Regions from separate parts of the Paraburkholderia sp. FT54 genome, predicted to be linked through region 1. Evidence: riboswitches for the same ligand, from Rfam matches in the RefSeq annotation. Region 1 holds a riboswitch; each other region holds the start of a gene.
The links. Region 1 has a riboswitch for manganese ahead of RI103_RS00370 (sodium:calcium antiporter). Riboswitches for the same ligand answer to the same signal wherever they lie in the genome.
Positions count from the first base shown of each region.

Region 2: it holds a riboswitch for manganese, as region 1 does, so the genes downstream of both, RI103_RS09840 (TMEM165/GDT1 family protein) here and RI103_RS00370 (sodium:calcium antiporter) in region 1, are expected to answer to the same signal.
Region 3: it holds a riboswitch for manganese, as region 1 does, so the genes downstream of both, RI103_RS20075 (TMEM165/GDT1 family protein) here and RI103_RS00370 (sodium:calcium antiporter) in region 1, are expected to answer to the same signal.

Region 1 covers NZ_CP134195.1:86,356-94,263, forward strand. The annotation lists gene RI103_RS00350 (UvrD-helicase domain-containing protein) at 1-743, shown strand, start outside; gene RI103_RS00355 (c-type cytochrome) at 908-1,807, opposite strand; tRNA gene RI103_RS00360 (tRNA-Arg) at 2,082-2,157, shown strand; gene RI103_RS00365 (outer membrane beta-barrel protein) at 2,553-3,074, shown strand; yybP-ykoY riboswitch at 3,175-3,343, shown strand; gene RI103_RS00370 (sodium:calcium antiporter) at 3,426-4,436, shown strand; gene RI103_RS00375 (HAD family hydrolase) at 4,517-5,587, opposite strand; gene RI103_RS00380 (hypothetical protein) at 5,586-5,861, shown strand; gene RI103_RS00385 (hypothetical protein) at 5,991-6,455, shown strand; gene RI103_RS00390 (transporter) at 6,488-7,462, shown strand; gene fliT (flagellar protein FliT) at 7,867-7,908, opposite strand, start outside.
Region 2 covers NZ_CP134195.1:2,090,891-2,098,798, reverse strand. The annotation lists gene RI103_RS09850 (hypothetical protein) at 1-534, shown strand, start outside; gene ilvD (dihydroxy-acid dehydratase) at 740-2,602, opposite strand; yybP-ykoY riboswitch at 3,202-3,365, shown strand; gene RI103_RS09840 (TMEM165/GDT1 family protein) at 3,394-3,984, shown strand; gene RI103_RS09835 (hypothetical protein) at 4,247-4,438, shown strand; gene RI103_RS09830 (hypothetical protein) at 4,801-5,028, shown strand; gene RI103_RS09825 (GFA family protein) at 5,169-5,582, opposite strand; gene RI103_RS09820 (hemerythrin domain-containing protein) at 5,625-6,161, opposite strand; gene RI103_RS09815 (TIGR00366 family protein) at 6,255-7,556, opposite strand; gene RI103_RS09810 (DUF1810 domain-containing protein) at 7,849-7,908, opposite strand, start outside.
Region 3 covers NZ_CP134196.1:160,267-168,174, reverse strand. The annotation lists gene RI103_RS20090 (metal/formaldehyde-sensitive transcriptional repressor) at 131-406, shown strand; gene dmeF (CDF family Co(II)/Ni(II) efflux transporter DmeF) at 415-1,716, shown strand; partial or broken gene RI103_RS20080 (DUF1289 domain-containing protein) at 1,720-1,939, shown strand; yybP-ykoY riboswitch at 2,007-2,187, shown strand; gene RI103_RS20075 (TMEM165/GDT1 family protein) at 2,203-2,793, shown strand; gene RI103_RS20070 (glycine zipper 2TM domain-containing protein) at 3,023-3,715, shown strand; gene RI103_RS20065 (hypothetical protein) at 3,866-4,150, shown strand; one part of gene RI103_RS20060 (IS3 family transposase) at 5,380-6,281, opposite strand; one part of gene RI103_RS20060 (IS3 family transposase) at 6,281-6,743, opposite strand; gene RI103_RS20055 (hypothetical protein) at 7,263-7,908, opposite strand, start outside.

The DNA of each region.
Region 1 (7,908 bases):
GCGGCATCGAGGCGCGTCTGTCGCCGCGGCAGATCGAACCCATGCGCGTGTTCTGCGACTTCATGCAGCGGCTCACCGATCGCGCCGAGAAGGACGCCGCCGGCACGCTGCTCGACGAACTGATGGATGCGATTCACTACGAAGCCTATCTCTACGATGCGTTCGACGAACGTCAGGCGCAGGCGAAGTGGCAAAACGTGCTGGAGTTCATGGAGTGGCTCAAGCGTAAAGGCACGAAGGCCGAGCCCGAAGGTGCCGGTAACGACGAAGCCACCGGCTACGACACCGCCGACGGTCTCGGCGACACCGGCAAGAATCTGCTCGGCCTGATCCAGACCGTGGCGCTGATGTCGATGCTCGAAGGCCGCGAGGAAGATCCCGACGCGGTGCGGCTCTCGACGGTGCATGCGTCGAAGGGTTTGGAGTATCCGCACGTGTTTCTGGTCGGCGTCGAGGAAGGCATCATGCCGCATCGCGGCGGTCCGGACGACGAGCCGATCGACGACGCGCGCATCGAGGAAGAGCGCCGCCTGATGTATGTGGCGATCACGCGTGCGCAGCGCAGCCTGCATCTGAACTGGTGCAAGAAGCGCAAGCGCGCGAGAGAGACGGTGGTGTGCGAGCCGTCGCGCTTCATCCCCGAAATGCTGCTCGACGACGCCCCGCCGCCGACGCCCGAAGAAGCGCCGATGTCGCCGAAAGACCGGCTCGCAAGTTTGAAGGCGCTGTTGCAGAAGCCTTGAGCGGGCGCTGCGAACGTTGCGCTCGCGGTCGCCCCGGATAGCAGCCAGCCTGACGCACGACGCGAACCGCGCAGGCCTGTATGCCGACCGAGTTAAAAAAATCCCTGCACGGCGGCGACGCGGTGCAGGGATTTTTTAGTGGTGCGGCAAACGCCGCGAGCGTTTTACTTCACCGCGCTGACCATATAGTCGACAGCGGCCTTCACGTCCGCGTCGGAGGCGGTCGAGCCGCCCTTCGGAGGCATCGCGCCCTTGCCGTGCAGCGCGTAGTTATAGACCGTGTCCATCGGCTCCTTCAGACGCGGCGCCCAGGCGTCCTTGTCGCCGAACTTGGGTGCGTTCAGCACGCCGGCCGCATGACAGGCCTGACAAACCTGCTGATACAACGCCTTGCCGGCTTGCGACGCGTCCGCGCTTTGCGTGCCGCCCGCTGCTGGCGCGGCTGCTTGCGGCACGCTGGCCAGGGCGGCCATCGCCGCGGCGGCCTGAGCCGCGCCCGCGTCCGAAGCGCCGGCCGGCGCTGCTGCCGCTGCACCGGATGCCGCCGCTGCCGCGCCCGGCGCCGGCTGAGCCGGTTCAGGGAAGCTTCCGCCGGAATTGTTCGCCATGTAGGCGACTGCGCGGGCGATTTCAAAATCGCTATAGTCGTCCGGGCTGGTGCCGCCGCGCGGCGGCATCGCGCCTTTGCCGGCGAGCGCCGTGTGCAGCAGCGTGTCGAAGCCCTGCGCGATGCGCGGTGCCCAGTCGGCGGTATTGGTGAATTTCGGCGCGCCTGCCGCACCCGACGCGTGACACGCAGAGCAAACGGCCTTGTAGACTTCCTCGCCACTCTTGTAGACGCGCGGCGCGTTGGCGTCGCGAATGTCGACCTGGGCGAACGGTTTGATGCGGGCGGTGACCTCGGCTTCGGAGAGAGAGTCGGTGCCGGCGCCGGTGCGTGTCGAATTGTCGACGTAGATCACTAGCAAAACGATGATGACGATGGGTACCGCAAAACTGGCAATGATCGCGGCGACGAGCTGTCCGGGGGTTTTGATCGGGGCTCCGTGTGGTGCTTCGCTCATGCTTGTCTCGTCTCCGTGGGTATGTGAGCGGTACAGCGTGACGGCAACTTCTTGTTCTTTAATCAGCCAGGACGATTATAGACGCAACATTTCGACGGCGGCGAGGGGCGCGGCGCGGTGTTCAGCAGGCGTTTACCCGCATCGTGAGAGTCGGCCGAAAGGCGCCGGATACCGCCATTGCGGCCGTCCGGTGGACGGTGTGGCCGAAACCGGGTATCCTTCCGGTCTCGCTTTGGCGTCGCATCCGCTCTGGTTGCCGCGCTTTCGTGTTGAAGCGCCCGTAGCTCAATGGATAGAGTACTGCCCTCCGAAGGCAGGGGTTGCTGGTTCGATCCCAGCCGGGCGCACCATAAAGAGTCGATCTCGCTCCAGGGCTTACACAGACAGACAGAAGAATGCGCTGAGCCCTTTTGTCTTTTTACGGTCTCGTCGTGTTCCGACGGACGCCCCCAACATCCGATACTCCCGCGCATAGCTCACCGGCGACCGCCCACGATCTCGTGCACATCGGCGGAATCGTCCTAAAAACGTTCGCCGTATCTGCGCTTCGATTAAGAAATCGGAAGTGTGAGCGTCTGTCAGCGGAAATTTCGCATTGCCGCATCCTATCCGCATAATTAGCATGCATTGGTCTGCAAATTGCATAACGGGTGGATATTCCGGAGCGGTATTTCGACATCCACTTCCCTGATCAATAAAGGTGTTGCGAAAGTATTCGCGCGCCGATTGTTTTATTTCGCAGGTCATGCACAAAATAACCCGGCTGGTTCTAACCGCATCGATCACGATGCTATCCAATTTCGTCCACGCGCAATCAGTGGCTCCTGAAACGGGCGTGAGCGAGTTTGCGGGTCCCTATGTGGGTTTCAAGGTGGGCGTGAATAATTCCGATGCTTCGGGCGTCGTCAACAAATCGTCGCACACCACGGTTTTCCCCGGTTTCACAGCTGGATACAACTTCGATGTCAACCGCTTCGTGCTGGGCGCCGAGGCTTTCGCTGATTTGCATCACGGCTCGGCAACATATAAAGACGGCGGGATCGATGCGAAATTCGGCATGCCGTTCAATCAGTTCATGCCATATGTACGTGCTGGATTGACGACAGACTGGCCGGATGTACGTTTCCACTGGGGTCTAGGCGTCGAATATAAGTTCGCCAAACACGTAAGCGCAGTGGGCGAATGGACAACCGACACCAGCAATCACGACGGCACCAAAAGAACAAATAACAGTTTCACAATCGGCGTGCAATATCACTTCAACTAAACCCGTTCGATTCGCGGCCGAGTGGTTAGCGCTTTAAGCGCCATATTTCAAACGCCTTCGCCGCAACAAGGTTGTTGAAAGCGTCCCTTGCCGTTAGAATCGCCCGGTCACTGGGGAGTAGCCTTCCTTCATCCTTTGAAGGAGAGCGCGTCAACATACTTGACCTGCGGGTCATGGCGCGTTCGACCGGGTCGGTTTGGCGAGACCATTGACGCACTGCTTCGTTCCGGTCGGACGGGGGCGTGCGTCATTGGTTGTCATCTGCGTCCGACCGCGGAGTTGCCCTGTGAAAAATCGTTGCCCCCTCCCAGTCCATCCGCCGCGCCTCTGCGTGTTTGCGGAGCTCCGCGCATGACCGGTCTCCTGTTCGAACTTGCCATCATGCTGGTCATCATTCTGGTGGCGGCCGAACTCTTCACCAATGCGCTCGAGCATCTAGGCGAACGCCTCAAGATCTCCGAAGGCGTGACGGGTTCACTGTTCGCCGCCGTCGGCACCGCGTTGCCCGAGACCCTCGTGCCGCTGCTCGCGATCGCGGGCGGCACGAGCGATAGCGCGGTCAATCAGGAGATCGGCGTCGGCGCGATTCTCGGCGCGCCGCTGATGCTTTCCACCCTCTCCACCTTCCTCATGACGCTCGCAGTTCTCGGCTCGCGCGGCGCGCGCGGCTGGGTTGCGCCGGAACGCACGGGCTTCGCGCGCGACCTCAACTATTTCCTGTGCGCGTTCGTGCTGGCCGCCGCCGCGATGTACGTGCCGCACGACCAGATGATCGTGCGGGCGCTTTTCAGCGTGGCATTGGTCGGCGTCTACGTCACCTATGTGGTGATGACCTTCCGCGCATCCAATCAGTTAGTCGATGCCGGTCACGGCACCGAAGCGCCGGGCAAGATGCTGATCTCGCGCCTCGGTGTGCCGACCAACCTCGCGACCATCGCGGTGCAACTGGCGCTCGCCGTCGCGTTGCTGGTATGGGGCGCGGAAGGCTTCATCCATGGTGTGCGCGGCGTGTCGCAGGTGCTCGGCGTGTCGCCGCTGCTGCTCTCGCTGCTGATCATTCCGATCGCCACCGAGTTGCCGGAGAAGGTCAACAGCATTCTGTGGATTCGCCGCGGCAAGGACACGCTGGCATTCGGCAACATCACCGGTGCAATGGTGTTCCAGGGCACCTTGCTGCCCGCGATCGGTATTCTGCTGACGCCGTGGGTGCCGCGCATCGAAGTGGTGACCGGCATTGTGATCACGCTCGCTGCCGCGGCCTGGCTGCGCATCAACGTGCGCGAGCGCGGCGTGCCGGTCTGGGCGCTGCTGGTTTGCGGCGTGCTGTACGCCGCGTATCTGGCGATTACGCTGACTCGCTAGGCGCGCTGCTCAGCCAGTCACCGCGAACCAGGCGAACATTCGCAGAAGGCCGCTCACCAGCGGCCTTCTGCGTTTCACGCTCAGTTCTTTGCAGGCGTGGTCGACGCCGACACTGCCGTCGTCGCACTGTCCGGCTTGAACACGGTCTTCCAGTCATCTTTCATATCGATGACGAGCCAGCCCTTCGCGCCGGCCTCGTCCAAACCCTTGTCGAGCTTGCCGCTCTTCGCCGCGCGGTCATACGCGTATTCGCGCTCCGCATCCGTGTGATGCACGAGCGCGGCGAGGCGCGGGCCGTCGCCTGCCGAGGTCCATTCGAGCATCGGCGCGTCGCCGTCCGCGTTACCGAACGCCATCACCGGACGTCGGCCGATCACGCGATCGATGGCCAGCGGTTTGGCCGAGCCGTCGACCAGCGTGTCGACCTGCGCGAGGCGCACCAGCGAGACCGCGCCGTTAGTCTGGCCGTACCGGTACTTGACCGTGCTGCCGATCACCTGCTCGGGCGGGATACCGTACATGCGCTGAGCCACGTCGCGGACGAACTCGACGTCGCCGCCCGTCACCAGATAGGTCTTGAAGCCGTTCGCGCGCAGATAGGCGAGCAACTCGAGCATGGGCTGATACGCGAGATCGGTGTAACGCCGGTTCAAGCGTGGGTCGCTCGCCGAATCGAACCATTGGTGCACGAGTGCGGCGAACTGATCGCCCGTCATGCCGGCGTGCGCCGCCGCCAATACCCGCATCGAGCCGGCGTCGCCGCTTGCCGCCACATTCTTGAGATTGCCTTTGAGGATCGAGCGAAACGGTTCCTGGCGCTTCCATTCCGGATGCCGCCCGGCCACCGTCTTCACCCGTTGCAGCGCGAACACCAGTTGTACCGAAGCGGGTTGCTCCGGCCACAGTGTGCCGTCGTTATCGAACACGGCGATCCGGTCGGCGCGCGGGATGAAGTCCTTGGACTCGGGCGTCGTCACCAGCGTAACGAAGTCGACGAGCGAGCGTCTGGTCTTCGTGTCGTTCCATGACGCCAACGCGGCGGCCGTCGTTGTGCCGGTCTGCGATACCTCGTCCTGGCGCGGCGTCACGGAGCAAGCGGAAAGAAGGACAACGGTGAAGGCGATGCAATATCGATGCAACGTGCGAATCATGAAAGCCTCATCGAAAGCGGTGGGTCGAACTTTGAGCGAGCGCCAGTCTAATGGGCCAGCGCGGTTATTGCAGCCGTTGTGGGATTTTTTCGACATGACGGTCGAGCCTGTCCGGCCACAACAAAATGCCAATCGAATAAGCGGGAAATTGAACGCGAATGGGCCTGGCTTTCGGCCGTGTTACAAATTTATCTCTGTCACTTCCAGAATCGTTGCTAGTATTCCTAACGATGCCAGCGTGGTGAATCTTCTTCTTTCCGCATGGTTCATTTGATGCGGCGTTTCTCGTTTCAAGGAGCGCTCATGCAAAGCCTGTATCAAGCTGCACCGCCTTCCCAGATCGTTCAAGTGACATAGCGCGCCTCATCGCCTATAAGAAATACCCGTAAAACGAGGCTCGATAATGGGTTACAACTGCGCGTTTGGGGTGGGGGCGTTATGCGCCGCCGCGTTCATGCCGTCGCCGGGCTTCTCTCAGGCATCCGCCGACGACGCTAATAAAAGCAATAACCCGCTCAATCTCGCTGCCTCTTTCAATCTCCAGAATTACTACACGCCGAGTGTGTTCGGCGCGAGTGCGCACACCAACGACCTGCTGCTTCGACCCACCGTGCCGCTTGGCCCGCACAGCCTGATCGGCGTGCCGCAAATCTTCCGTGGCACTTTCTCGATGCTGTCCTTAAAACGCGCGGGAATCCAGGCTTGGATCGCCGGATTGGCGTTGATCGTGTTGCCGTGCTTGCAAGCGGCGGCGCAGACGAGCGCGCCGGCCACCGCCGCCAATTGTGCGCGAAGCCCGACGCGGACGCCAACGCGCGCGGTGCGGCTCGCCGAAGCAGCTCGCCCAGATGCGGTTCCGCAGGAATGAGAATGCCGAACTTTCATTCAATGAGGACGATCATGAGTCAACCTAACTGTTTCCTCGCAGCCAGGCGACTCGTTGCCGGATTGTGCAAGGGCGCGCTTCTGAGCACCGTTTGCGTGAGTCTTTTCCAAACAGCGTGGGCGACTGAAGGCGGCATCGGCCGCCCGATCACCGGCATGCAGGTCACGCCATACGGCGGCGTCGTGCCGCCCACCAGCGACTGGATCGTGTCAGCCGCTACGATCTATTACGAAGGCTCGTTAGGCGCTAGCAAGTCGATTCCGATCGCTGGACAGGTCACGGCAGGCGTCAACGCGACGGCCGAATACACCATCCTCGCCGCGGTCAAGACATGGGGGATCACCGCGAGCGGCTGGAACTTCGCGTCGTCGTTCGGCGTGCCGGTTCAGTACACCAACATCTCGTCGTTTCACGGCAGCTTGCCGAACGACCACGGCACGCAGTTCGCCGATTTCTTCTTCACGCCGGTCATTGCCGGCTATCACCTGACCAAGACCGATCATGTCGCATTGAGCGTGCAGATCTACGCGCCGACCGGTGCGTATAACCCGAACCGGCTCGCCAATGCCGGGCAGAACACGTGGACTTTCACGCCGACCATCGCCTATACGAAACTGCTTCCGAAAGAGGACATCGAGCTGTCGTTGAACTATGGCCTCGAGTTCTACACGCCGAACAGCGACACCCACTATCACAACGCGCCGCTCAGCGTGCTCGATTTGCTGGCCCTCAAGCGCTTCGGCAACGGCTGGGGCGTCGGCGTGGTGGGCGGCTATATCCAGCAGATCGGTCATGACACCGGCGGCATTGCGAACGTCCTCGGCGGCAGTCAGGGGCATGCGGTGGGCCTCGGGCCGATGGTCACCTGGTCGGGCAAGATCCAGAAGACGCCCGTGTCGGCTGCGCTGCGGTGGGTCAACGAATTCAACACCAGCAACCGGCCGAAGGGCAATGCGGTGCAACTGTCGGTCAACGCGACTTTTCAGTAACCCTGGCGTACCACCGTGCTACGGATCCTTCTTGTTGGGTGTGTGCTTCAGTGCAGGTCTCATAGGTCGTCGCCGCAAGGAGAGGTAATAGTGTCAAGACCACGCGAGGCGGGCGGCAAGGTGCGCATCGTCCTGCCTGAGGGCTTTCGCCGGACTTCTGGCGAGGAGCGCCTGCGGAATGACGCCGGATATGAGGCGGCTATTTCCAATGGCGTCGGCGAATGACGACGGTGTCGACCGAATGAGTTTATGGGCGCGTCGTAAACGCCAAAGCGCCGAGCAGCGTCGGGAAATGCCCTTAATTCGGTCGCGAGCACCAACAAAAACGCCCGCGCGAGGCGGGCGTGAGACGAACGAGTACACCAGGTGTAGTTATTGTTATTCTTTTTTTTGCCGTGCCGCGATCAGAGCATCGCGACGCGGTGATATTCCTTCATGGCGCTCGC
Region 2 (7,908 bases), 2.0 Mb from region 1:
AGCAAGGAGTACGACAGTATGCGAAATCTCAATTCCAACGCGCTTGAAATCAGCGGACGTCGTGACAATCGGCCGCTACCCGCCGAAGGCGCCGCGTTGCGCGTCGGCTTGCGCTTGTGGGGCTTTGCCGAGTCCGAGGTCGATGCATGGACCCCTGGTCTGCCGGTATTCGACGGCCTGCTCTCCTGGGAGATCGCCCGTCATCGGGATGGGGACGGCGCCGGCATGATCATCCATCTCGTCAAATCCTCGTCTCGAGCGCTGGGATCCTTCTGCTGGAACTGCGTAGGTGCGAATGAGGCGATTCGAGCTTCGGCCAATACGTCGCGTGTCGAAGCCGCGTTGTTTTGCGGCGACGAGAGCCGCTTGCCCGCCGTCCGATCCGGATTCTGGGCGATGGCAGGAACCCGTCCCGCCGAAGCAGCGCTTCATACACTGGCCCACGCCGTCATCGTTCCGCGACTCATGCGTGAGCGCGCGCGCCAGCGCGATAGCGTGATTCGCGTTGTCCCGCGTCGCCTCGCGTCGTCCTGATGGCTGCGGCATCACGGTACGGAGCGGTCCCGCCTCATCGCACCGGCGATGACACCCCTGGCATGACGAACAAATATCGGGGTTCTGTTTCTACGATGCGTATCGAGCCGGTAGGCCGGTCTCATTGCGCCGCGACCGATAGGCAGCACGCCGCCTATCGATCCCTTCGGCCCTGATCGCCTCACAGCGCCAGAGCCGTCCCGCCTCACTTGCGCTTGAGTTGCGAGATATCCCGCACCGCGCCACGGTCGGCCGAGGTCGCCAGCGCGGCGTAGGCCTGCAACGCTTGCGACACCACGCGTTCACGGTTCACCGGCAGCCAGGCCTTGTCGCCGAGTGCCTCCATGGCTTTGCGACGGCGCGCCAATTCCTCGTCCGACACCACCAGATGCATCTTGCGGTGAGGAATGTCGATTTCGATCACATCGCCCTCTTCCACCAGACCGATCGTGCCGCCTTCGGCGGCTTCGGGCGACGCGTGTCCGATCACCAGCCCCGACGAACCGCCGGAGAAACGGCCGTCGGTAAACAGCGCGCAGGTCTTGCCCAGGCCCTTGGATTTCAGATACGACGTGGGGTAAAGCATTTCCTGCATGCCGGGGCCGCCCTTGGGGCCTTCGTAGCGGATCACGACCACGTCGCCCGCCACGACCTTGTCGCCCAGAATGGCTTCCACTGCGTCGTCCTGGCTCTCGAAGACGCGCGCGCGCCCGGAGAAAATCCATTGCGATTCGTCGACACCCGCGGTCTTGACGATACAGCCCTTCTCCGCGAGATTGCCGTAGAGCACGGCGAGGCCGCCGTCTTTCGAATACGCGTTCTGCTTGCTGCGGATGCAACCGGTCTTGCGGTCGGTATCCAGCGACGCGAACGTGGCTTCCTGGCTGAACGCAACGGTGGTCGGAATGCCGCCGGGAGCCGCGCGGAAGAACTTCTGCGCTTCTTCGCCCGCGCCGCCGGCGACGTCCCATCTGGCGATGGCATTGCCCAGCGTGCCGCTATGCACGTTGCCGCACGACAGGTCGAGCAGATCCGCACGCGCCAGTTCGCCGAGAATGCCGAGAATGCCGCCGGCACGATGCACGTCTTCGATATGGTATTTGTCGGTGGCGGGCGCCGCCTTGCACAGGCACGGCACCTTGCGCGAGATGCGATCGATATCCGACATCGTAAAGTCGACGCCGGCTTCCTGCGCCGCTGCCAGCAGGTGCAGCACCGTATTGGTCGAACCGCCCATGGCCACGTCGAGCGTCATGGCGTTCTCGAACGCCTGCTTGCTGGCGATGCTGCGCGGCAGGACCGACGTGTCTTCTTCCTGATAGTAGCGGCGGCACAGATCCACCACGAGGCGGCCGGCCTGCTCGAACAGACCCTTGCGCCATGCATGCGTGGCGACGATCGTGCCGTTGCCGGGCAACGCCAGACCGATCGCTTCGGTCAGACAGTTCATGGAGTTCGCGGTGAACATACCCGAGCACGAGCCGCACGTCGGGCAGGCGTTGCGCTCGACTTCCGCCACTTCAGCGTCGCTGATCTTCGGGTCGGCCGCTTTGATCATTGCGTCGATCAGGTCGATCTTGGCGATCACCTGACCATCGGTCGGCGATTTGACCTTGCCCGCTTCCATCGGACCACCGGAGACGAAGACGACGGGGATGTTCAGGCGCATGGCGGCCATCAGCATGCCCGGCGTGATCTTGTCGCAGTTGGAGATGCAGACCATGGCGTCGGCGCAGTGCGCGTTGACCATGTATTCCACCGAGTCGGCAATCAGTTCGCGCGAGGGCAGCGAATACAGCATGCCGCCGTGACCCATGGCGATGCCGTCATCCACGGCGATGGTGTTGAATTCCTTGGCGACACCGCCGGCCGCTTCGATCTCTCTCGCCACCAGCGCGCCCAGGTCGCGCAGATGCACATGGCCCGGCACGAACTGCGTGAACGAGTTCACCACCGCAATAATGGGCTTGCCGAAATCACCGTCCTTCATTCCGGTGGCGCGCCACAAGGCGCGGGCGCCGGCCATGTTGCGGCCATGGGTCGAAGTTCGCGATCGATAGTCAGGCATCTGTGTCCTCAGGTATTGGGGTCGTCAAGACTGGAATTGTGCCCAGGCCGGCAAGCACCGTTACGGATGGTGACGGCGCACCGAGTGCCGCCAGTGGCTCGCAATGGCGCGCGCGTGCGGCTGGGAAGGTACGAATAGTGCGAGAGGACACTTAAGACGTCCAATATATTTTTTCGGTGGAATTAGGTCGCAAAAGATATTAGTTGGCCGTCGTTCGAGGCGGACAAGCGGCGTGAAGATTTCCTTGAAACGATGTCCGCCGCGATTGAGACTGCGGGGAAGCTGCACCAATGACGCTCATCGGTGTCAACCCGAAATGGAAATGTCGGCGCGGACGCGTTGCCACGAACATCGTCAATCCTGTTGAGGAATGCGCGCGACTTTCGAGTTCTTGTTCCCTGCGGAATGGCGGCGTCCACTACAGTCGCGTATAAGAACGTTGTGTAGAACGGTCGCCTCGATCGTCGTCGCGCCAATGTGTGCCCTTGCCGGCCTCCTCTCCTGGATTCCGCGTTCGTGGCTCCGCGCAGATCCTGCTCATCGCGCCGCCTGTCGGAAAGCTGACGATTTGCGTCACTCTGTCAGGACACTGTAGAATCGCGCAACTCATTGGGGAGTAGCCGCCTCGACCGCAATGATCGAGGGTGCCCGTCAACATACTTGGGGGTCGACAGACCGCCATGGCGTGCACAGCACGATGCCTGGCAAGACCGATGACTCGCATTCCGACCTGACCGGGTCGCCGGAATGCGCGTCATCGTGTACTTATCGCGCGGCCCGGCCTACAAACCATGCAATCGTTCCTCGTTTCGACCAGTGTGGTCGGCCTAGCCGAAATAGGCGACAAGACCCAGCTGCTGTCCCTGGTGCTGGCCGCCAGGTATCGCAAGCCCATTCCGATCATTCTCGGCGTGTTCGCCGCGACGCTCGTCAATCATGCTGCGTCCGGCGCGTTGGGCGCGTGGCTTGCCAGCGTACTGAGTCCCACGGTCCTGAACTGGGCCGTCGTCGCATCGTTTGCCGTCATGGCCGTCTGGATTCTGATCCCCGACAAGCTCGACGGGGCCGAGGCGGTTTCGACCACGCATCCGATGGGGGTGTTCGGCACCACGGCGCTGACGTTTTTCCTCGCGGAGATGGGTGACAAGACGCAGGTTGTGACGATCGCCCTGGCCGCGCGATTTCACGAGTTTTTCGGGGTGGTCGCCGGCACCACGCTTGGCATGATGTTGGCAAACGTGCCCGTCATCTACCTGGGACACAAGTTCGCCGACCGCCTGCCAACCAAGGCGGTCCACATTCTGGCCGCTGTCATCTTCGTTGTCCTCGGCGGCCTCGCTCTCAGGACGGCGCTGTATCCGCACGAGCATCCGCTGTTCTAGTTCGAAGTACGTTCAAGGCGCGTGGCGTCCGCGCTCGCTCCGGGACGCACTCAAACATCGCAGGGTCGACCTCATCCACTTCCGCAGCGTATGGCACCCAGGCTGCGCATAGCCGACAACCGTGTCGCCGTTTCGCACTCGAGAAAAATGGGCCCTGGCCGTTCAGCTTTTGACCTTTGTAAAGGAAAGCGTGCTTGCACCGGGCGATGGGTATACAGTCGGTAGATGGGTCGCGCTCAGTGCCCCTCGTTCTGGAATCATCATGCGATCACAAATCAAAACTGCACCACGTACGGCCGGCAATGTGAGCGAGTATGCTCTGTCGCGTCAGGCCCAGGCACTCTCGCTCGAACAGGCGGATCGTGCACGGGAGGAAATACGACGCGTCAACGACGCCCGCATTGATTCGAAAGCAAGCAAATGGCGTTATTCAGCGGCGTTGGCAGAGAGTTGACGCCGAGGTTCAGACTCTCATCCACTCGATAACCATGCAGCCTTTGGCCTTCCGACACGCGGCCGTTCCAGATCTGCACGCTTGATCATAAGACCGGAGAGAGAATGGCGGCGCTGGCCGCTCGCTCTACGAAGGCGTTTCTGTATCGTTCTGTCCGAATCGTCTCTCGCCGCCTTTCGTTGCTGAGGTCGCCGCAACGCAACTAGTCCGGACGTCGGTGTTAGCGGGAGTTCGTGTGCGAGAAATATCGGACACGCAAAGAGGACCCGTGCCCGAACCACGAATGCGCCCCGTTCCCGACGCTATGGGACGGATGCCGACATCCCGTTGATGAGCCCGTTCTTTATCGGCAGGAGAAAATCATGAATGGTGACCAGGCCAATACGCAACATCAGCTTGAAAAAGATCTGACTCATCTCGAACACATATTCCCGCAACTCGTCGCCAATAGTGTGCTCGGACTCGTCTATTGGCGCCAGCGTATGACAGCACTTGAAACGGCGCAGACATCGCTTCCCGTTGTTGCCGGGAGAGCGACGCGCCTGCGGTTCATGTTTGATCAGATAGACGGCGGGATCGCCCGCCTTTAAAGCAACGTACACAGTGATTGATCGGCAGCCGTTGCATGGGCTTGCCGTGATCGAATAACCTCTTGCCACGCAGTCAACGCTGCCAGCGGCGCAACGCCTCGCGCGATATTTGTTCCGGCATTCCGCCACCGCTACGTTCGTTACTCGTCCGCCGTGGGTCTGTCTTCGTTATATTCCGCGCGCACACCGGCGGGCAGCCATGGCTCCTTGTGACAACACCAAAGCTCGTAGCTCGGCTCATACAGGCCGACCCGGTCGAAGCCACCCAGCGGAAGGTCCAATTCGTCGCTGTCGAGATATTCCATGAACGCGACCGATCCGCATGTCGGGCAGAAATGCCTTCGCGCCCCGGGCGAACTCTGCCACGCCTGCGTCGCACCGGAAAACGCCACAGCGCTGCGCTCGAACATGGCATAACCGCCGAACACGTTGCCATGTATTCGTCGACACGTCATGCAGTGGCATATCGACACTCGCCTCGGCCGCGCGCTGACGTGGAATCGTACCGCGCCGCACGCACATCCGCCGGTTTGTTCCACTGGCTCGCTCTCCATCGCCGTGCCCTCCTCCGGTTTCGACGTCGTGCGACACTGGTCCTAAAGCACCGCGGTCTTGTCGCCCACCGATCTGCTGCCCACCGCATCGAGCTTGCTCTGCAATTGCGCCTTGCGTTTCGCCATCTTCTCGCCCAACGCGCGGAGATTGCAATTTGACTTGCGCAGTTCCGGAAAGAGTTCCCCTTCTTCCTCTTCGACGTGATGTCCCACCATCTCGCTCATCACCTTGAAGGTCGCGTCGAAGCCCTTGTCGCCCGCCTTCAGCGTTTCGAACTTCGCGATCAGCGTTTTGACGAGGAAATGCTCGACGTACGCTTCTTCGACGTCGATCTTGTCGCTGTCAGGCAACGCCTCCTGCGCAGCCGGATAGAGCAGTTCCTCTTCGAGCATGGCGTGAATGGCTAGCTCCTCGCAAGCGCGCTGCGCGAGTGCCGACTTCGCTTCAAGATCATCGTCCCCGGCTTTCCTGAATGCCGTGAACAATTTTTCGACAGCGCGATGATCTGCCTCGAGCAGGGCCAGTGCGTCGTGCGCGGCGGATTCAGTCGCCTTGTTGTCCTGCTTCGTCTTTTCCATCACGTTCTCCTCGGTCACGCGGTTGAATGCTAGATCGAGCAAACGTCATGCCCAGCCGCCGTCGCTTTTTTGCCCGACGCGTGCGCGAGCGAATCACGGAATCAGCCAAAGCGCCGCTGCATAGATGACGAGTGAGACGGCAAACGTGATTGCTGTGTAGCCCATCACCCGCTGGATGCGAATGCCGGCGATCGCCACGACGGGTACGGCCCAGAAAGGTTGCAGCATGTTCGAGACGTTTTCGGCCATGGCGACGCCCATGGCCGTGCGTGGAACGGAAGCATGCAGACTGAGCGCGGCGGGAAGAACAAAAGGTCCCTGTACAGCCCAGTGTCCGCCGGCGCTGGGAATGAGCAGCGTGATGATCAGCGAGCTGAAGTAACTCAAAACGGGAAGCGTCACCGGGGTGGCAATGGCCACAAACGTCTTGGCAATCGTCGACGCGAGTCCGGTTCCGGTCATGATGCCCATGATGCCGCCGTACATCGGATATTGAAGCAGCATCGATCCGGTTTGCCGCGCGGCGCGGCGAATGGCATCGGCATAGGCGATCGGTGTGCGCTGCAGCGCGAGCCCTGCCAGCAGGAAGATCAGGATCGTCGTGTTGATGTCGAGCTCGAAGCCCTTGCTGGACCATGTCAGCGCGAGATAGCCCACGCCCAGCGCCAGCAGGATTAACGTACCGAGCATTGAGCGCTCGGCGCGGGCAGCGAACGACGATGTCTTCGCGTCCCTGGCATGCGGATCGGCTTCTGTCGGTGCTTCAGGCTCAGGGTGCGTTTCATTGAAGGCGACCACATGCTCCTGCTTCGGGTGCATCCAGATGAAGATCGCCGTCATCACGACAACGACCAGGACGGTCGGGATGAAGACGAATGGCGCGAACACGGTCTCACTCAACGGAATCACCTGTCCCGTCGCTTTTTCGACCAGGTTCAATGCGTTGCCGTGCGATGCCTGTGACAACGCGATCGAACTGGACAAGCCGCTATTGCAGACCGACCACGCGGAGTAGCTACCCGCAACGAGCCATGCGAAATCCACCTTCACGCGCCGCGCGATTTCGCGCGACAGCAGCGCGCCGACGACCAGACCCAGCCCCCAGTTGAGCCACGCGGCAACCGCGACGATCGGGAACACCAGCAGCGCGGCGCGGGTCGGCGTGCGCACGCTCGCAGCCATCGCACGCAGGCCGCGCTGGACGAGGGGCGCGTCGGCGATCGCATAGCCGGTGGCGAGAATCAGGATCATCTGCAGCGCGAAGCCGAGAATGTTGAACGTGCCGCCGTACCAGGCGCTCAGGATGACAGCGAGCGACGCATGCGGCGCGAAGGCCATCGCCAGCAGAATCACCACGAGCGTCAAGCCAATGGCAAGGACGAATGGGTCCGGCATGAGCTGCTCGAACATATAGACCAGACCCCCGACTACGCTCCGGCGGCGCACGCTGCGATCTGTGCCGGCTGAGTTGATGTTCTCTCGTTCATGATTTTCCAGTCCGTCATTGACATTACATCGCTTACAGCGCCCGCAATCGATCACGGGCCGCCTCGCAGATGCGTTCAATGCTTTGTACCCTCGCGAAGCGTCCTGGACAAGGTTTAACTGTTCGCGCGAGCGGCGGCCGATGGCTGGTGGCGGAATCAATGCGGGACGTGGCAGGCTGCGCCGATCCGGCAAGCGCGTGCTAGAGGCGTTCCAACGTCAGCGGATCGGCCTGCCCGTGGAAGTACTTCCTCAGCGCCTC
Region 3 (7,908 bases), on a different replicon from region 1:
TTAACCAGGTTCGGGAAGTATCCAGTGAAATCCGCGAGCACGGAAAGTTTTGCCTGAACAACCAATACCCTGGCCCCCTATGGTAGACTGAGGGCAATTATATACCCGTAGGGGGTATTTGGAGGGCGCGATGGGTCACACGGTTCAGGAAAAACAGAAACTTCTCAACAGGGTTCGCCGTATCAAGGGGCAAGTTGAAGCCATTGAGCGCGCGCTCGAGGAAGAGCACGGCTGCTCAGACGTCCTGCAACGAATCACGAGTTGTCGAGGGGCGATGAACGGTCTGCTCGCCGTCGTGCTGGAGGACCACATCAGAAATCATCTTGTCGATGCGGAGAGCGGCGAGGAACCAGGTGACAGCGCGACCGAACAGCTCATCGAAGTTGTTCACAGCTATTTCAAGTAGAGTCAAAAATGAGTGAGTTCAAAGACGCCGCATTCGGCGCAGGACATGACCACATCTTTCTGGGTGCCGGTCATGAAAAAAACGAACGCAAGACGTGGGCTGTGATTGCCCTGTGCAGCGCGATGATGCTGATTGAAATCGTCGGCGGCAGTATGTTCGGGTCGCTGGCGCTTGTCGCCGACGGCCTGCACATGTCGACGCACGCTGGGGCCATGCTGATTGCGGCCCTCGCGTACACCTACGCGCGCAAACATGCCACGGACTCCCGCTTCGTGTTCGGTACCGGCAAGCTCGGCGACCTCGCAGGGTTTTCGAGTGCCATCGTGCTTGCAATGATTGCGGTGTTGATTGGCTACGAGGCAGTCTCGCGCTTTATGTCGCCGGTACCGATTCACTTCGGCGAAGCGATTCCTATCGCCGTGGTCGGCCTGCTGGTCAACCTGGTAAGCGTGTGGCTGCTGAGCGGCGGTGACCACGGCCATAGCCATGGTCATGGCCATGGTCATAGCCACGGACACGGGCATGGGCATGGGCATGGTCACGACGACCATGCTCATGAAGACGAGGTGCAGAAGATTTTCGCGCCGTCCGGTGTGTTTGCCGTTTCCATCTTCGAGGATGGGGTTCCCCCCGTTTTCCGGATTACGCCGGCGACTGAGGGTTCGCGACTCGACGCTTCAGCGGTGTCCGTTACGACGCTGCGCCCCGATGGGACACAACAGGTATTCGAGCTGGCTGACCGTGGCACCTATCTGGAATCGAAGGAAGACATTCCTGAGCCGCACGCTTTCAAGGCCATCGTGCGGATGCCGGACGGCGAGCACGAAGTCGAATTCGAAGAACATGACCACCACGACGACGCGCATGAAGCGGCGACCCGGGACCACAATATCCGGTCGGCCTACATCCATGTGATGGCTGATGCGGCTGTCTCCGTGCTGGCTATCATCGGTCTCCTGCTGGCACGTGCATTTGGCTGGCTCTGGATGGACCCGCTCGCAGGGGTCATCGGTGCGCTGGTGATTGCAAACTGGTCGTACGGCTTGATGCGGGACACCGGTGCAATCCTGCTCGATATGAATCCCGACCGGCGCATGGCCGAGAACGTCCGGAACGCTATCGAGGACCGTGGCGACAAGGTTGTCGACCTGCACGTGTGGCGGGTGGGTCCTGGTCATATGAGTGCCGTGGTGTCAGTGGCGACGAGTGAGTCGCAGCGCGACTCCCGCTTCTATCACGCAGTGCTCAGGCGCTTCAAGGGGCTGTCGCATGTCACCGTTGAAGTGCGACCTTCATACGCGGCAGCCTGACCCATGGCGGTCAAGTCGCCGTGCATCGATGTCTGTGCCTTCGATGGGAAGACCAAATTGTGCGTCGGGTCTTTTTCGCACACTCGATGAAATTCGGGCGTGGAAGAAGATGACTGACTACCGGCGCCACCAGGTGATTAACGACCGGGCGCGGCGCGAGGCCAAGTTGCAGCGCGATTCTCCAGTGTTATCGTCCGAACAGCCGCGAACGCAGGACACCTGAATCGATGGGGAGCGCCGCCGCTTCATTCTGGCGACTTGTTTCTGTAACACCTAGCGCGATAGAAGCGCACCCGCTCATTGGGGAGTAGCCGCCTCGAACGCGATGTTCGAGGGCGCACGTCAACATACTTGGCGAGTCGAAAGACCCGCTATGGCGTGCGTAGCTAAATGCCTGGCAAGACCGATGACACGCATTCCGACCTGGCCGCGTCGCCGGAATGCGCGTCATCGCGTTCTTACGGCGCGACTCGGCTCTCACAACCCATGCAATCCTTCCTTGTTTCAACCAGTGTGGTCGGCCTCGCCGAAATCGGCGACAAAACCCAACTTCTGTCTCTGGTGCTGGCTGCACGATATCGCAAGCCCATTCCCATCATCCTTGGTGTGCTTGTCGCGACACTCATCAACCATGCCGCATCCGGTGCGCTTTGGCCCTGGCTTGCGAGTGTTTTAAGCCCAGGCATCCTGAACTGGGCAGTCGTCGCGTCATTCGCGGTGATGGCAGTGTGGATTCTCATTCCGGACAAGCTGGACGACGCCGATGCGGTATTGACGAAAAACTCGATGGGCGTCTTCGGTACGACGGCGCTCACATTCTTTCTCGCCGAAATGGGTGACAAGACTCAAATCGTCACCATCGCATTGGCCGCGCGCTTTCACGAGTTCTTCGGCGTAGTCGCGGGAACAACGCTGGGCATGATGCTGGCGAACGTACCGGTCATCTACCTTAGGCACAAGTTTGCCGACCGTCTGCCGACAAGAGCTGTTCACATTCTTGCGGCGATTATCTTTGTCGTGCTCGGCGGATTGGCTCTGAGAACGGCGCTTTATCCGGCTGCGCATCCAGTGTTTTAACCGGACGGCTGCGTGGAGGCACATATTCCGGCGTCGCCTGAGCTTCGAGCCTAACCAACTGACGCGCGGCACTTCCATCGTCACTGTCACGCTCTGGGGGCGTCTGAGCTTTCAGGCGCGCCGGATTGCGAGGCCAGGACGGTACAAATGCTTACAAAGCATTGTGCTTGCGGGTGCACCATCCTCGCTGCTGTGACGTTATTGAAGGCACATCCCTGTGGAGCTCGCAATGAACACGAACGTTGCCTCGAACATGCCGCCGCGCGGTCGCATCCATCCCCTGGTCGCGAGTGCGGCCGTGGCCGTTATCCTCGCCAGCGCGACCGGTATCGCGGCGATGACCGGAATGCTGCCCACTTCACGAGCTGTTACGGCGCCTCCGACGCAAGCTGCTGCGGCGGTCGCCCCGCTCGCCAGCGCGCCGGTCACGTCGCCGCAACAGTACGTTGAACAACGTGCGACGCAGGAGGCGCCAGCCCAGCCGCGCGTCCATCATCACCGTAGCGCTCCGGTTGAGCAGGCTCCGAGGTATGCGAACAACGATACCTATCAAAGTCAGGCTCAACCCGCTCCAAGGCCAGTAGCAGTTGACCCGAATGCCGGGGAGGTTGTCGCCGTCAACGCTGTCCAGGACCCCGAGCCGACGACGGGGCTCGGAGCCGTAGGCGGCGCTGTCGCTGGCGGGCTGTTGGGAAATCAGGTCGGTGGAGGACGCGGTCGCGTTCTGGCAACGATTGCTGGCGCGGTCGGTGGCGGGTTTGCGGGCAATGGCATCGAGCATGCGGTGCGCAAGTCTACGACCTACCAGGTGCAGGTCAGAATGCAGGACGGCAGCTACCGGAATTTCACCTACACGACACAGCCTCATGTTCAGGTCGGTGAACGTGTCCGTGTCTCGGGCGACTCCCTGACCGCGTCGTAGGCATGGTCGGTACCGGCAGCATCACAGCGGGTTACTGCCGGATACAGTTTTGACATTTCCGCCGCACCTGCTTCCGCGCGCCAGCCCTAAAATCCGCGTCGTTCGCCATTGTTTGGCGGCCGGCAGAAATGAGCAGGACAGGAGAACTCCATGAAACACGCGACCCTTTTTCTGGCAGTGGGACTTTCCGCTGCGTGCGCATCCAGTGCGGCTCTCGCCCACGCTGACATCGGAGTTTATCTGGGGGTGCCCGGGCCCGTCTATGTCGCGCCACCCCCAGTCGTATACGAGGCTCCCCCACCGGTGGTTTACGCACCCGCTCCGGTCTACGGCTACAGTTACCGCTATGAAGGGGATTATGACGAGCGCAGGTGGCATGACCACGGTCGCCACCGTGGATGGGAACGTCATCATCATGGCGACGATGACGACTGATTCACCGACGGCTGCGCCCGCTAGCGACTGAATGCTCGCGGACGTGATTCGACGAACCCCAAATCGGGGTTCATCCTGTCAGCCCAAGCTCGAGCGCGTTCGAATCCCCCTTGATGGGCGTTCGGCGCCGTTGACACAGGCATTCACATCCGGCCGTGTTTCGCCTACTGGTCAAAACTTTTTGAGGACGGAGTCAGCTCTTGCGTGGAAGTGCGTGACATGGCGCACGTGCATCTGGACGCAGTGCGCGCAAAGCTGGAGGAAATGCGACAGCTTGAAACGACTCTGATGGCGTTTGTCGAGAGCTGCAACGAGGTATGCTGCGAAGGGCCGACGAGGGAATGTGCGATTATTGAGGACCTGTCTTGCCTCCCTAAAGTCAAGGTGACCGCGTCCTCGCAGGGATGTTGCGAGGCAGGTTCCACATCCGTGAAGCGGCCGAAAACCGCGAAGTCGATTCTTCCTGAAAAAAGGTGGGCGTAGTTATGGAATTGGGCAGTTTTGCACGAACCTTTGGACTATTTTTCGCTACTGCGATAGCTTAGATTGTCGGCTGCTATCTGCCATTACTTTGGCTCACGGGTAGCTTCTTGGAATCGCATAGGGAGCGTGTACTCGTAATTGAGCGGCGTTCCAGGGTTCGCTGATACTGGCAGTTCAACAAGTTCGCCCCCATCTCGTACTCTCGATGGGAGGTCATAGTCTTCTGAGAGCGCGATGCTCCGAAACCAGGTCTTGGCGTTTCACCGCGTCAGCGAAAGTTGTTATGACCTCACCGGCCTTCGTACGGGAAGCGTCCGTGACCAAATGTTTCGAGCGATTCTTCTGACAGAAGGGTTGGCCGCTGACTCTGAAGAAATCGACGGCACCCTCGGAAACGAGCTACTGATTCTAGGCGGAGGCGTATCCGGAGTCGCATGCGCCCTAGTGGCGACTCAACGAGGTATTCCAGTTACCTTGATTGAGCGGGATGTTAGGGAATTTACGACGCTCTTGAACTCAGACACGCGGCGGAAATCGCTTTGGCATTCGCATTGCGCGATTTGAATATGATTGGCCGCATGGCAAGACGCGTTCAACCGCTTCCTGAATTCATATAGCCCTCTTGCGCAGCAGCCAGCACATCTGGAAGTCATCTACGGGAGCGATGCGAGAGACTACACACATTCAGAAATATTTAACAAAGTTGGCGAGGTTGAACTGACCCCGCAAAGTTGGACAGTTTGAGTTCAGGTTTGAGCGGGCTGGGTTCTGTACATCACAGGACTCAGCCCGTTCAGTTTGAGCTTGATGCGTTTGTGGTTGTAGTAGTGAATGTATTGTCTGATGCCAGCCTTCAACTCGTCGATACTTTCAAACCTGCTCAGCCGGAAGAACTCCGCCTTGAGCGTGCCAAAGAAGCTTTCCATTGCCGCATTGTCGTAGCAGTTTGCCTTGCGCGACATGCTCTGCGTCAGGCCGTGTTGATCCAGCAGCCTCCGGTAAGCAGGCATCTGGTACTGCCAGCCCTGGTCTGAATGCAGCAGCGGGGTCTCCTGGGGACCAAGCTTTGCCAGCGCTTTTTTTAGCATGCTGCTGACCAGATCGAAGACCGGTCGGGTGTTCATCTGATAAGCCACGATCTCGCCGTTATACAGATCCATGATCGGCGAGAGATACAGCTTCTGACCCAGCACGTTGAACTCCGTCACGTCCGTCACCCACTTCTGATTGGGCTGCTGTGCGCTGAACTCGCGGTTTAACAGGTTCGGCGCAATACGGCCGACTTCGCCGCGCCATGAGCGGTATTTCTTCGCGCGCACCAGCGATTTCAGTTTCAGTTCTCCCATCAGACGTTGCACCGTCTTGTGGTTCACGCTCGGGCCTGCCTGCCGGATCGCCGCCGTGATGCGCCGGTAGCCATAACGGCCCTTGTGGCGTTCATACACAGTCTTGATGCGGGTTTTGAGGTCCTTGTGCCGCTCACCGGCATCCGGCACGCTCAACTGGTAATAGAACGTGCTGCGCGCCAGACCCGCTGCCTTCAGCAAAGCGGGCATCGGGTGGTGCTGCCGGAGCTCCTGCACTATTTGCGCTTTTTCTTCTGCACGCCCTGCTTCTTTGCCTGAAGCAGGGCATCGAGCTTTTTTAGATAGGCCACCTCCGCGCGCAGGTACTCGTTTTCCTTGAGCAACTGCTCACGCGTGCGCTTATCTGGCGCACTGTCTTCGGTCGGCTTTTCAGGAACTGGCTGGGTCATGGTTTTGCGGCGCCATCGTGGACGAGGCGCCAGTGCGTCGATACCGCCTTCATGATACCGGCGTTCCCATTGCGCTATGCAGCCCGGACTGCGGATGTCGAACACCGCAGCCACCTGCCGGTATGGCAAATCCTTCTGCCACATGTGCATGAGTACCGACATCCTGAACTGCGCGTCATAGTGACTGAATTTCTTGCGCAGTCCGTCCCGTCCATGTTGCTCGTAGGCCGAAATCCACAGCTGTAAAACCGAGCGACTCACTCCATACCGCTTTGCAAGTACCTCGACACCAGCCGAACCGGCCACGTACTGCTTCACCAGCTTCAGCTTTAACTGCTCACTGTACTTCGTCATGAAAAACACCCCAAAAGGTTGGATCGGTGTCCAACTTTTGGGGTGCAGTTCAGGTTACTGCAGTTTTTGCTGGCGGCGTTTGGGCGCGTTATGAGCCGCCCCGATATAGGACTTTCGGTGCTGTGGTCGTTTGCACCGGTTTCATGTACGAACGTACTCTAATCGTTCAACGTGGACCATCTCGTATCCCGTGCCGTAACTTATGCTCCGCCGGTGCATCATTCCGACCGGGCGAAAAAGAAGTATCTTTCGCCCATAGCGTACTCGTCTTTCTAACAGGCTGTTGAAATTCTCCCTGACGAAGCGCCAGTGAAAATCACGGGCCTCACAAAACGGCCTGCAAGCCGCTCGCGCAACCTCGGTAAGGGTGAGGTCACCCCGGAAAACCGCTTGCGAGCACCCCTCGAAACAGTTTTTCAACAGCCTGCTAATGAAGCTTCCGCTGCACCGGAAGCATATGTATGTCTGACTTGTCTTCGCACTCGCGTCGGCTGCCTCATCGCGATTGTCGCCCACCCTTCAGTGTTTATAGAAATCTGCGATTCTGCTCCAATGGCGCCGGATGTTTGACCCCGCAGTTGAGCGTTTGTATAGGTACATTGCGTCCTGCACTGCGAGCGATGCGGCGTCAGCAGCGTTCGAGTGCTTGTTGGCTGTGTCCATGGCAAGGTCCATAAGCTCAACGAAATCGCTTTGGTGGGCGAATTCTCTTTTCCGTGTGTCCCACGTCCACTTGTAGCCAATGCCGTCAAAATTGTAATCAGTGCTGCGGTAGTCCGCGTATCGATAGATCAGCCAGCTCTCGAACACGGGTTGCGGAATGAGCTCCTCCCGAAAGTAGAGATATTGTTCGTGCTGCAGGTTCCATAGCCTCAGCAGAAGTTTGTGCGCCCGCCGCTTGATAACAGGCATAGGGTCGACCGCCGGCGGATTCGCGGTCCCCGGTAGCCCGGCTGGCACCGGACCCTGCATCTTCGCCTCTTCGTTGAGCTCAAAAAGCTCGCTGAAGATATCGCCGTATGTCTTGTGGCAGTTGGCGACAAGATTGACACGGGCAATGGACCAATTGCGCCAGATTGTCAAAATCGACAGAAGGATGGCGAATATGGACGCAAACAGTGATAACGCAGCGAGACCGCTTGCAATAAGCCAACCATAGCTCTTC